2 regions of the Kribbella sp. NPDC050241 genome follow, and region 1 is predicted to be linked to the other one. Evidence: riboswitches for the same ligand, from Rfam matches in the RefSeq annotation. Region 1 holds a riboswitch; the other holds the start of a gene.

What was found. Region 1 has a riboswitch for S-adenosylmethionine ahead of thrC (threonine synthase). Riboswitches for the same ligand answer to the same signal wherever they lie in the genome.
Region 2: it holds a riboswitch for S-adenosylmethionine, as region 1 does, so the genes downstream of both, ACIBG5_RS02320 (aminotransferase class V-fold PLP-dependent enzyme) here and thrC (threonine synthase) in region 1, are expected to answer to the same signal.

What each region holds. Positions count from the first base shown of each region.
Region 1 is NZ_JBITJE010000002.1:999,973-1,006,498, forward strand. It holds gene ACIBG5_RS12655 (LytR C-terminal domain-containing protein) at 1-264, shown strand, start outside; gene otsB (trehalose-phosphatase) at 261-1,094, shown strand; gene ACIBG5_RS12665 (hypothetical protein) at 1,060-1,527, opposite strand; gene ACIBG5_RS12670 (DNA-3-methyladenine glycosylase family protein) at 1,793-2,740, shown strand; gene ACIBG5_RS12675 (cation:proton antiporter) at 2,768-3,994, shown strand; SAM riboswitch class I at 4,066-4,206, shown strand; gene thrC (threonine synthase) at 4,220-5,479, shown strand; gene ACIBG5_RS12685 (ubiquitin-like small modifier protein 1) at 5,476-5,751, shown strand; gene ACIBG5_RS12690 (VOC family protein) at 5,807-6,187, shown strand; gene ACIBG5_RS12695 (zinc-dependent alcohol dehydrogenase family protein) at 6,201-6,526, shown strand, end outside.
Region 2 is NZ_JBITJE010000001.1:516,610-523,135, forward strand. It holds gene ACIBG5_RS02315 (prolyl oligopeptidase family protein) at 27-2,090, shown strand; gene ACIBG5_RS02320 (aminotransferase class V-fold PLP-dependent enzyme) at 2,105-3,469, opposite strand; SAM riboswitch class IV at 3,486-3,599, opposite strand; gene ACIBG5_RS02325 (hypothetical protein) at 3,742-4,458, shown strand; gene ACIBG5_RS02330 (DinB family protein) at 4,464-4,988, shown strand; gene ACIBG5_RS02335 (DUF6351 family protein) at 5,061-6,526, shown strand, end outside.

The sequences.
Region 1 (6,526 bases):
GCGGTCGAGGTCTACAACAACACCGGGCGCAAGGGCCTGGCCGACTCGGTCGCGGGCCGGGCGCGGCAGGCCGGCTGGACCGTCGCCGGTGCCGACAACTGGCACGGCAAGATCGCCGAGAGCACCGTGTACTACCCGCCGGGCATGCTCGACGCCGCCAACCAGCTCGCCCGCGACCTGGGCGTCAGCCGGACCAAGGGCGCGCTGGACAACATGAAGAAGGACCGCCTCACCGTGATCCTCACCTCGGACTACACCGGATGAGTACGCCGGTCATCCAGACGGACGCCGGTCGGGAGGGCTGGGAGGCGATCGTCGCCGACCCGGCCGGAGCCGTCATCTCGTCGGACTTCGACGGGGTGCTGTCGCCGCTGGTCGAGGACCCGGCGCGAGCCCGTCCGGTCGACGGCGCCCTGGACGCACTGGCCCGGCTGGCCCGGTCGGTCAAGCAGGTCGCAATCGTCACCGGTCGTCCGGCCCTGGTCGCCACCGAGCTCGCGGGTGTCACCGGCCACGCTGGTTTGGGGAGTCTCGTCGTACTCGGGCACTACGGTCTGGAGCGGTGGGATGCCTCCACCGGGCGGGTGACCAGTGAGCCGGTGCCTGAGGGTGTTGCTGTGGCCCGCTCGCGGCTGCCAGGACTGCTGCAGGAGGCCGGTCTGCCGGACGCCTTCGTCGAGGACAAAGAGAGCTCGCTGGCTGTCCACACCCGCCGGCTGCCGGATCCGGTCGGCGCGCTGGAGCGCCTGCGTGCGCCGTTGACCGAGCTGGCCGCCGCCACTGAGCTGCGGCTGGAGCCGGGCAACCTGGTGCTCGAGCTGCGGCCGCCCGGTATCGACAAGGGCGTCGCGCTGCGCGGTCTGATCGAGTCCACCGGTGCTGAGTCGGTTCTGTACGCCGGGGACGACCTTGGCGACCTGGCGGCGTTCCGGGCGATCGACGAGCACCGCAAGGCCGGACTGCGCGCGGTGCTGCTGGCCACGCGGTCGTCCGGCGCGACCGAGCTGATCGAGGCCGCGGACATCGTGGTCGACGATCCGACCGGCGTGGTGACGGTCCTCACGGCCCTTTCGGACGCGATCGCAGCCCGCTGAACGCCTGGGTCAGGGTCTGACCGATCGGCTGGATCGGCCGCTCGACGTACCCGCCGTCCTTGAGGCTCGCCATCCGCTCGAACGGGTTGCGTGACGCCGGATCGCCGGTGAGCAGGAACGAGACGATCACACCGACGACGTACAGCGGCAGCATCGGCAACCCGAGCAGCCAGAAGTACTGCCACGAGTGCCGCTCCTCGTGCCGCACGAGAGCCTCGTCGTCGAAGTACGAGCGCTCGTGCTTGCTCAGCACCACGTTCCCGATCGTGAACGCCCCCGCCACCGGGAACTTGATCCGGTACCCGTTCGCGAAGTACAACCCCCGCGGCCCCCGACTGACCCGAGCCCGCCCGATCGCCCCCACCAGCAACCCGGCAACCGTCGTCAGATTCACGAAGTTCCCCACGACCTTCACCCACTGCCACCCACCCATGCGGCCAGTATCGAGCCGATGTCCTGATGTCTCAATTCTCAGGACATCGGGACCCCGGACTCGGCAGCGTTATGGCCAGGACAACGGTGTTGGTCATCGACCGCCGGTGTACCGCTCGACAGGTAGTGCACCTGCGATACGCCGTACACAGGACGCGCCCTGCGCTCAGGTGCACTACGGGCGGCCTGACACTTCCTGTCGATCTGTACGACGCCTCCCTCTACCGCGATGCAGGGATGTCCGTGGGGTGAGTCAGACTTGGCGGGTGAGTTCGGTGGTGCGGGTTTGGCGGGCTGGGCGGATGGTTGATCCGCATTCGGTGATCGGAGGGTTGCGGAAGGGGCCTGGCGACCCTGCGTACTACTTCGAGAGCGGTCGTCGTACGGTCTGGCGGGCCACGCGGACGCCGGATGGGCCGGTGCTTCTGCGACTGACCCCGTACGCCGGGGAAGTCGAGGCGGAGGCGTGGGGGCCGGGGGCGGCCTGGGTGCTCGACGGGGTGCCGGAGTTGCTGGGCGAGGCGGACAGCTGGGACGGGTTCGAGCCGTTGCCGGAGCATGGGGCGCTGGTGGATGCGGCTCGGCGGTTCCCGCACGTTCGGGTGCCGCGGACGCGGGCGGTGTTCGAGGCGATGGCGGCTGCGGGGATCGAGCAGGTCGTCACCGGCAAGGAGGCGTTCCGGGCCTGGCGGCTCCTGCTGCGTGAGTACGGTGAGCCGGCGCCGGGCCCGAGCACACGGGATGGGCGCGTGATGATCGTCCCGCCGTCGCCGGAGGAGTGGCGGCAGATCCCGTCGTGGCAGTGGCTGCGGGCCGGGGTCGAGGGCCGGCGCTCGCGGGTGGTGGTGACGGCGGCCACCCGGGCCAAGGCGTTGGAGCGGACGCTGGAGCTGACGGACTCGGCGGAGATCGAGCGGCGACTGCGGTCGCTGCCGGGCGTCGGGGTGTGGACCGCGGCCGAGGTACGGCAGCGGGCTCACGGTGACGCCGACGCGTTCTCGTTCGCGGACTACCACGTGTCCCGCGACGTGTCGTACGCGTTGATCGGCGAGGAACTCGACGACGACGGGTGCGCCGAGCTGATCGAGCCGTACCGCGGCCACCGGTTCCGGGTGCAGCGGCTCCTCGAGCTGGCCGGCATCCGCCACCCCCGCTACGGCCCGCGCAAGTCCCTGCCCACGCACACCCCTGGCGCGACTCATCGCTTGAGGTAGCTGTCACCGGGGCACTGGAGCGCCACCATGACGATCAACGGGGACGGGCTCTACCTGGTGGCGGGGCTGGCTCTGCTGCTCGGCGCAGTGCTCCCGCGTCTCCTCCGCCGGTACGCCGTCTCCGCGCCGATCGCGTTCCTCGGCGCCGGCCTCCTGCTCGGGCTGGCGGTCGGCGACCGGGAGCTCAGCCCGATTGCCGAACCCGAGGTCACCAAGCACCTGGCCGAACTGACGGTGATCGTCGCCCTGATGGGCGTCGGTCTGGCCATCGACCGCCCGATCAGCCTGGTGCAGTGGAGAGTTACCTGGCGACTGCTGTTCGTCGCGATGCCCGCAGGGGTCGCTGCACTGACCGGAGTCGGCTGGCTGCTCGGCCTCGCGCCGGCGACGGCGCTGCTCATCGCCGCCGTACTGGCGCCCACCGACCCGGTGCTGGCGTCCGACGTCCAGGTCGGCGGGCCGACCACCGGGGAGGACGCCGAGCTCGACGAGGACGACGAAGTACGGTTCGCGCTGACCTCCGAGGCCGGCCTGAACGACGGTCTGGCCGCTCCGCTCGTCTACCTCGCCGTGTTCATCGCCACCAAGAGCTTCTCGCCGGTCGAGTGGCTGGCTTGGGACGTGGTCGGCAAGTCGATCATCGGAGTCGCCGTCGGCTTCGGGGCGGGCTGGTTGCTGGGAAGGATGACCTTCTCGGCGCCGGCGCGGAGCTTCCGCCTGGCGGACTCTCGCGAGCCGGTGCTGGCGCTGGCGATGACCCTTGGCGTCTACGGGCTCACCGAGGTCCTGCATGGGTACGGCTTCATCGCAGTGTTCGTCGCGGCGCTCACGCTCCGGGCGGCCGAGCGTCGTCACGACTTCCACGAGGAGCTGCACGACTTCATCGGTGAGCTCGAACACATCCTGACCTGGGGAGTGCTGCTGCTCCTCGGTGTCGCGATCACCGGCGGTCTGCTCAGGCCACTCACGCCGGCCGGCGCAGCGATCGGCGTACTGCTCGTGCTGGTGGTGCGCCCAGTGGTTGCCTGGCTGTCGCTCGCGCGCACGGAGCTGGACCGGTCGGAGCGCTGGGCGACTGCGGCCTTCGGGGTCCGTGGGGTGTCGTCGATCTACTACCTGGCCGCGGTCGGCGCGCACTTCCGCTCCGATCTGCCGTGGTTGTGGGCGACGCTCGGTTTCACCGTGGTTCTGAGCGTCGTACTGCATGGCATCGCGGCCACGCCGGTCATGCGCTTTCTGGAACAGCGGAGTTAGGCCTGAGATCGGTCGTCTCGGATAGTGGGAAGTGAAGACACAATATGGACCCGATTGGGTAATCTCGGGGGAGCTCATCCAGAGGGACTGAGGGAAACGGCCCGTTGACGTCCCGGCAACCCTCCCCGTTGAGGTCCCAGTCCGGGGCCCTCGCGGCGGAACGGTGCCAAATCCGTCCCGCGCCGAGATCCGGCTCCCGGGGAAGATGAGAGGGGAACCTCACTCATGAGCCTGACCGCCACCCACACGATCCGTGAAGGTGCCTTCGGCAACGGTACGCACCTGAGCTGTCGCGCCTGCGGGGCGAAGTCGCCGCTCGGTCCGTTCTACGCCTGTATGGAGTGCTTCGGTCCACTCGAGGTCGGGTACGACTATCCGGCCATCACCCGCGAGCAGATCGAGGCCGGACCCAAGAACATCTGGCGCTACCAACCGCTGCTGCCCGTCCCGGTCGACGTGGCCAGCTTCCCGAACACCGAGCCGGGCTACACCCGGCTGATCGACGCCGGCAACCTCGCCCGCGAACTCGGCCTGCGCAAACTGTGGGTCAAGGACGACTCGGGCAACCCGACGCACTCCTTCAAGGACCGCGTGGTCGCGTCCGCCCTGAGCGCCACCCGCGAGCTCGGCCTGAAGGTCTTCGCCTGCCCCTCCACCGGCAACCTGGCCAACGCCGTCGCCGCGGCCGCCGCCAGGGCCGGCATCCGCTCGGTCGTGTTCATCCCGCACGACCTCGAGCGCCCGAAGGTGATCACCACCGCCGTGTACGGCGGCACCCTGGTCGCCGTCGAGGGCAACTACGACGACGTGAACAAGCTGGCCTCGGAGATCGCCGGCGAGGAGGAGGGCTGGGCGTTCGTCAACGTCAACGTCCGCCCGTACTACTCCGAGGGTTCCAAGACGCTGGCCTTCGAGATCGCCGAGCAGCTCGGCTGGCGGCTGCCGCAGCAGATCGTCATCCCGGTCGCCTCCGGTTCGCAGCTGACCAAGATTGACAAGGGCTTCACCGAGCTCGGCAAGCTCGGCCTCGTCGACGCCACCGACTACAAGGTGTACGGCGCGCAGGCGACCGGCTGCTCGCCCGTCGCGCAGGCGTTCCGCGACGGCCACGACGTGGTCAAGCCGGTGAAGCCGTCGACGATCGCGAAGTCGCTGGCGATCGGCAACCCGGCCGACGGACCGTACGTGCTGGACGTCGCCCGCCGTACCGGCGGCGCGATCGCGGACGTCAGCGACGAGGAAGTGGTCGAGGGCATCCAGTTGCTGGCCCGGACCGAGGGCATCTTCACCGAGACCGCGGGTGGGGTGACGGTCGCGACGCTGAAGAAGCTGATCGAGACCGGTCAGCTCGACCCCGAGGCCGAGACGGTGATCATCAACTCCGGCGACGGGCTGAAGACGCTCGACGCCGTGGCCGACCGGGTCGGCCCCAAGGTGACCATCCCCGCGTCGTACGACGCCTTCGTGAAGGCAGGCCTGCAGTGAGCGTGAGCGTACGGGTCCCGACCATCCTGCGGCCCTACACCCAGGGCGTGTCCGAGGTGTCCGCCGAGGGCGCGACGCTGGTCGAGGTGCTCGACTCGCTGGACAGCTCCTACCCCGGGATCAAGGGCCGGGTGCTGGACGAGTCGGGTGAGCTGCGCCGGTTCGTGAACGTGTACGTCGACGATGACGACGTACGGTTCGCCGACGGCCTGCAGACCTCGATCAAGGACGGCGGCCAGGTCTCCATCATCCCCGCGGTCGCCGGCGGCTGATCTTCCCGGTGGTTCCGGGCGCCGTTCGTCCGGAACCACCGGTACCGTCGCCTGCATGGCGACGAAATGGACCATCGGTGGGGATGCCGCCGACCCACAGAAGCTGGCGCGATTCTGGGCGGCGGCCCTCGGCTACGTGATCGAGCCCGGCTTCGACGAGCCGGACCTGGCGGGGATCATCGATCCCGACGACGTCGGGCCGGCGATCTGTTTCGGCCGCGTCCCCGAGCCCAAGACCTCGAAGAACCGGCTGCACATCGACATCCGCGTGGCCGGGCCTGGCGAGCGCGACGCCGCCTCCGCGGAGCGCATGCGCACGAAGGCCGCCTCGTTGGTCGAGCTCGGCGCGACCCAGGTGCGGGAGGACTTCTACGGCCCCGAACTCGGCCACATTGTGATGCTCGATCCCGAGGGCAACGAGTTCTGCGTGGGCTGACTACGATGCCGCCATGCGCGCTGTCGTTGTCGAGGAGTACGGCGTACTGCCCGTCGTACAAGAGGTTCCGCCGCCCGAGCCGGCGGATGGTTCGGTCGTTCTGAAGGTCGAGGCGACCGGGTTGTGCCGGAGCGACTGGCACGGGTGGATGGGGCACGACTCGGACATCGTGTTGCCGCATGTGCCGGGGCATGAGCTCGCCGGGACGATCGCCGCGGTCGGGTCCGGCGTACAGGGGTGGCAGGTCGGGGCGCGGGTGACGACGCCGTTCATCTGTGCGTGTGGTGCGTGTGAGCAGTGCCGCGAGGGGAATCAGCAGGTCTGTCCGAATCAGCTGCA
Region 2 (6,526 bases), on a different contig from region 1:
CGCACTGGCCGGATAGGTTGGATCGCATGACCGCCGCTTACCCCGAGAGCCGTCGCGACGACGTCGTCGACACGCTGCACGGCCACCAGATCGCCGACCCGTACCGCTGGCTGGAGGACCCGGACTCCGCCGAGACCCAGGACTGGGTCCGCCGGCAGAACGAGTTCACCCAGGCCGAGCTGTCGACCTACCCGGAGCGGGTGTGGTTCGAGGCCACGATGTCCGCGATCCTGGCCCGGCCGCGGGCCGGCGTACCGGCGAAGAAGGCCGGCTGGTACTTCGCCGGCCGCAACGACGGCACCCAGGCGCAGGACGTCGTGTACGTCGCGGAGTCGCTCGAGGAACTGCTCGACGGCGGCCGGGTCCTGATCGACCCGAACACGCTGTCCGCCGACGGCACCGACTCGCTGGGCTCCTTCACCGTCAGCCCTGACGGCAAGTACTTCGCCTACGGCATCAACGAGAGCGGCAGCGACTGGACGACGTTCCGGCTGCTCGACATCGCCACCGGCACCGCGGTGGACGACGGCGTGACGGAGGCGAAGTTCTGCGAGGCCACCTGGCTCCCGGACAGTTCGGCGTACCTCTATCTGCACTATCCGCCGACCGGCCGGAGCGAGGGCACGGAGACGAAGTCGCTGACCGGTGGACGGCTGATGTTGCACAAGGTCGGCGATCCGCAGTCGTCGGACGAGTTGGTGCTGAGCTTCCCGGACGAGGACCGCTACTTCATCACGCCCGAGGTGTCCGAGGACGACCGCTACCTGGTCGTGCACATCACCGAGGGCACCGACCCGGCGACCCGGCTCTGGGTCTTCCCGATCACGTCGGACGGCCTCGGCGATCCGGTCAAGGTGGTGGACGAGTTCACCGACGAGATCGCGTTCGTACGGATGTCCGGTGATCAGCTCGTACTGCGGACGGACCGGGACGCGTCGCGTGGTCGGGTGGTGCTCTCCTCGCTGGACGGTACGTTCACCGATCTGATCCCGGAGGGCGAGGCAACCCTGCAGGCTGTCCGCGGTACGGCGGCCGGCCTGACGACCCTCACGCTTGTCGACGCACAGCCGGTGCTGACGCTTTACGCGCTGGACGGCTCCGGTGCTCGCGTTGTCGACGTACCGGGCGGGGGAGTGGTCGGTCTCAACGCGTCGCCGGAGTACGACGAGATCTTCGTCGGCCTGTCGACCACCACGGATCCCACATTGTCGTACGTCGTGTCGGCCGAGTCGGGCTCTGTGCGTGCGTTGCCGGAGCTGGTCCGTGGCGGAGGTGGCTTCACTCCGCCGTCGGTCACGGTGACTCGCCGGATCGCGACGGGCCGCGACGTGCCGTACTTCCTGATCACTCGCTCCGACCTGGACTTCTCACAGCCGCGCCCGACTCTCATGTGGGGGTACGGCGGTTTCCGCATCCCGGTCCTGGCCGACTACCGGCCGGGTTGGCCGGCGTGGCTCGCGGCCGGCGGAGTGCTGGTGATCGCCAACCTGCGCGGTGGTGGTGAGTACGGCAGCGACTGGCACGACGCCGGGCGGCTGAAGAACAAGCAGAACGTGTTCGACGACTTCATCGCCGTGGCCGAGCACCTGCGCGACACCCGCGTGACCACTCCGGAGCAGCTGGCCATCCACGGCCGCAGCAACGGCGGTCTGCTCGTCGCTGCGGTGATGGCGCAACGCCCCGACCTCTTCGCGGTCGCCCTGCCGGGCGTGGGTGTCATGGACATGGTGCGCTTCCACCTGTTCACCGTGGGAGCCGCCTGGGCCTCCGACTTCGGGCATCCGGACGACGCGTCGCAGTTCGAGGACCTGCTGGCCTACTCGCCGCTCCACAGTCTGCGGGACGGGACGGCGTACCCGGCGACGCTCGTGGTCACCGGTGACCACGACGATCGCGTCGTGCCGTTGCACAGTCACAAGTTCATCGCGACGCTGCAGCATGCCCAGTCCTCGGCCGCACCGATCTTGACTCGCATCGAGGTCAACACCGGCCACGGCTTCGGCAAGCCCGCTGCAATGGTCGCGTCGGAATGGGCGGACCTACTGGCGTTCGCTGCTCACCACGTAGGTCTGGTAACTCCTGAGCAGTAGGAGGCGGGTCGTCTTCACCAGATCCGCGGTGCCTGGAGGTCGCGCGGGTCTTCAACGGGCTGACAGCCGTGGGCGGTGTCCTCGTACTCCGTCCGCGGTCCGCTCGTGGCGAGCGTCCGTACGGCGTTGACGAGGCGGTCCACGTGCTCACGCGTCGTACCGAGGCCGAGGCTCGCTCGGACGGCGGTGCCGTGGTCGGGGGAGCCGGCGAGCAGGTGCCCGACGAGGGGGTGGGCACAGAACTTGCCGTCGCGAACACCGATGCCGTACTCCGCACTGAGCGCCGCCGACACGAGCGTCGAGCTCAGCCCGGCGATCGTGAAACAGACAGTGCCGACGCGGTCCGCGTCCTCAGCGAAGATCGAGTACGTCGTGACGTCGGAGAGCTGGGCGAGACCGGTGCGGAGACGGGCGAGCAGACTGCGCTCGTGCTGCTCGATCGCGTCGCGGTGCTTGGTGATCGCCGCACACGCGGAGGCGAGTGCGATCGCGCCGATGACGTTGGGGGAGCCGCCCTCATGGCGTGCCGGGCCGGTAGCCCAGACCACGGTGTCGCCGGTGACTGCGGTCGTGGCGCCGCCGCCGTACAGGTAGGGGTCGGCGGCGTCGAACCAGTCCGCGCGGCCGATGAGCGTACCGGCGCCATACGGGGCGTAGAGCTTGTGGCCGGACAGCGCGACCCAGTCGACGTCCAGCTTCTCGATGTCAACGGCGCGGTGCGGCGCGAGCTGGGCGGCGTCCAGGCAGACCCTGGCTCCGTGGGCCTTGGCGACTGCGGCGATCTCGGCGATTGGGAAGATCTCACCGGTGACGTTCGATGCACCCGTGACCACGACCAGCCGCGGGCCTTCGGGCGCGGCCCGGAGCGCGTCCGCGACGTCCGTCACGGCCTCGGTGGGGGAGTTCGGCGCGGCGAGGCGGACGGTCCGCTCGGCCGGCCAGGGGAGGAGCGCGGCGTGGTGCTCGGACTCGAAGACGATCACTGTCGCGTCGGCAGGCACGACGTGCGCCAGCAGGTTGAGTGCGTCGGTGGTCTGGCGGGTGAAGATCACCTGGTCGTCCGCACGGGCGCCGACGAAGGCATGCACCTCGGCGCGGGCCCGCTCGTACCACTGGGTGGTGATGCGGGAGGCGTAGCCGTTGCCGCGATGCACCGACGCGTACGACGGTAGTGCGGCCTCGACACTGGCGCGGACCGACTCCAGACACGGCGCGCTGGCCCCGTGGTCGAAGTTCGCGTAGTCCGTCACCCGGCCGTCGGCCAGCGGGACCAGGAGGTCCGAGCCGACGGTGGCCGGGACGCTGCCGGTGGCGAGCCGGGCGACGGTCGGCCGCGGGGTCGCCGTGCTGGCAGGCTCGAGGATGGAGAGGATCGACATGGTGCTGCTCCCAGGAAGTCCGCGCTTGCCGAACGGGGTATCCGCACGGCCCGGTCTTCACCCGGGGCACCCCACCGCGGAGGAGGGTTGCCGGCCAGCAAGCCGGGGCTTGACGCTGGCACTCATGACCTGCCGAGAACGGTAACGAACGGGCCACGATCTACGCCAGCCCTGATCTCGCGATGTGAGATAGCCGCACGCATGTTGAGACACGGTCCGGACCGCAACCTTTCGCGCGGCTGTTGCGTCCGACCGGGCGGGAGGTGGTGGGGATGTGGTGGAAGAAGGCGAGCTGTCCGGTCCGCAGCGTGGAGCAACTCTGGATCGAGGAGAACCTCGACTGGTTCGTCGCCGAGTTCGGTGACGAGCTCCTGCGCCGGCCGGTGGTGGTTCCCGAGGAGTCGTGGTTCCCGGCCGGGTACAGCGGTTCGGAGGACGACGTACGGGCGGTGTTCCGGACGTTGTGCGATCACGTGGAGGTGCCGGCGGACCGAGTCCGGCTGGACCTCGAGCCGGATGAGCCCGACGAGCTGGTCGCGAATCTGGGGCTGAACTCCGAGTCGTCCGGTGCGGCAGCGCACTGGCGTCAGCGCGACGGCGTCACCGTGGTGACGGTGGACATGAAGCAGGCGCAGCGGCCGGTGGCTCTGGTCGCGACCATGGTCCACGAGCTCGGCCACGAGCGGCTTCTCGGCGAGGACCGGATCGATCTGGACCGGCGCGACGGCGAGCCGCTGACCGACCTGTTCACGGTCTTCGTCGGCTTCGGGATCTTCAGCGCGAACGCGTCCTTCGAGTTCTACCGGACCCATACCCACTACCGGACCTCCAAGCTCGGCTACCTGACCGAGGCCATGTACGGGTACGCACTCGCGCGGTACGCCTGGCTGCGCGGCGAGACCGAACCGGCCTGGGCGGAGCGGCTCGACACCAATCCGCGCGAATGGATGAAGCAGGGGCTGCGCTACCTGGAGGCTGGTGTTGGATAGGCGCCATGACCATGGAATGGACAGCGCCTGACGTAGGCCGGCCCGATGGCTCGCTGACCGCGCCGGAACGCGAGCTACTGCAGGGGTATCTGAACTTCTACCGCACCACGCTGCTGTTCAAGTGCGCCGGTCTGACAGCGGAGCAATTGGCCGAGCGGCCGTCGCCGCCGTCGAACCTCTCGCTGCTCGGACTGATCCGGCACCTGACCAAGGTCGAGCGCATCTGGTTCCGCATCCACTTCGCCGACGAGTCGCCGGCCGAGCCGCTGTTCGCGCCCGAGCTGGGCAAGGACGCCGACTTCGAACTGATCGATCCGGCCGAGGCACAGACGGCGTACGACGGTCTGATCGCGGAGTGGAAGCTGTCCGACGACGCGGCCGCCACGCGGTCGCTCGACGATCGCTTCACCTTCGGCGGTACCGAGTCGACGCTGCGGATGATCTACATCCATCTCGTCGGGGAGTACGCGCGGCACTGCGGTCACGCCGACCTCGTCCGTGAGCAACTGGACGGCACCACCGGCGCCTAGTGGTCCACTCGAATCTGGAAATCGATTGCCTTGACCCTTCCGGTCTGCATCGCGCTGTGATCGACTCGTCGCATGAAGCGACCGACCGCCCTCGTTCTGCTCCTGATCGCTGTACTCTCCAGCCTGCTCGCGGTGCCCGCGCACGCCGCGGGTGTCCGGCTGGAGGTGCTCTCGTCGCCACGACCGGACATGGTCAGCGACGGCAACGTGCTGGTCGGGGTCTACGGCCCACACCTCGACCGCCTCACCGTCCGGCTGGACGGGCGCGATGTCACCGATTCCTTCGCCCGGACCGGTGATCACCTGACCGGCCTGGTCGACGGGCTCGTGGACGGCCGCAACACGATCACGGCCGACCGCGAACGGCTGGTGGTCACGAACCACCCGCGCACCGGTCCGATGCTCGCTGGTCCGCACGAGACGCCGTACATCTGTGGGACCGCCGACTTCACCACGCTCGCGAAGGTCAAGCTCGGACCGCCGACGGATGCGAACTGCTCGGTGCCGACCCGGGTCGACTATCTGTACCGGTCCACGATCGACCGCTCGCTGAAGGTGCTGCCCTCGGATCGGCCCGCGGACCTCGCGACCACGACCACCTCGGACGGCCGGACCGTGCCGTACATCGTCCGCGTCGAGACCGGCGTGATCAACCGGTCCATCTACGAGTACGCCGTACTTCACGACCCGGCGGCAGGCGAGCCGGACGTGCGGCACGCGCCGACCGGCTGGAACGGCCGGCTCGTCTACACCTTCGGCGGCGGCTGCCCGGGCGGCTGGTACCAGCAGGGCAGCGGCACCGGCGGCATCAACGACGACCTGATGCTCGGTCGCGGGTACGCCGTCGCGTCGTCGAGCCTGAACGTGTTCGGTGTCAACTGCAACGGGGTGCTGGCGGCCGAGACGATGTCGATGACGCGGGAGCACATCGCCGAGACCATCGGCGTACCGCGGCAGACCGTCGGCTGGGGCTGCTCGGGTGGGTCGTACCAGGTGTTCCAGATCGCCGACGACTACCCGGGGCTGCTGGATGGCATCGTCGCGTCCTGCGTGTTCCCCGAGGTCGGGTTCGCGACGCTGCACACGATCACGGACGCGCTGCTCCTGGACCACTACTTCCAGTCCGCGACCGGCTGGACCGACGAGCAGAAGCGGGCCGCAGCGGGCTTCGGCAAGGTCGGCACGATCGCCAACCTGGCCGGCGCCGGGCGCCGCATCGATCCACGGGTCTATTGCCCTGGGCAACTTCCGGTGGAGCAGCGGTACGACCCGGTGACGAACCCCGGCGGAGCGCGCTGTGACGTCTACGACCACCAGGTGAACGTCTGGAGCAAGGATCCGGCCACCGGCGCGGCGCGACGTCCGCTGGACAACGTCGGCATCCAGTACGGCCTGGACGCGCTGAACTCCGGCAAGATCACCGCGGACCAGTTCCTCGACCTGAACCGGGCGGTCGGCGGCTTCGACACGGACGCGAACTTCGTCCCCGCCCGGACTGTTGCGGATCCGGCGGCGATCAGTACGGCGTACCGGACTGG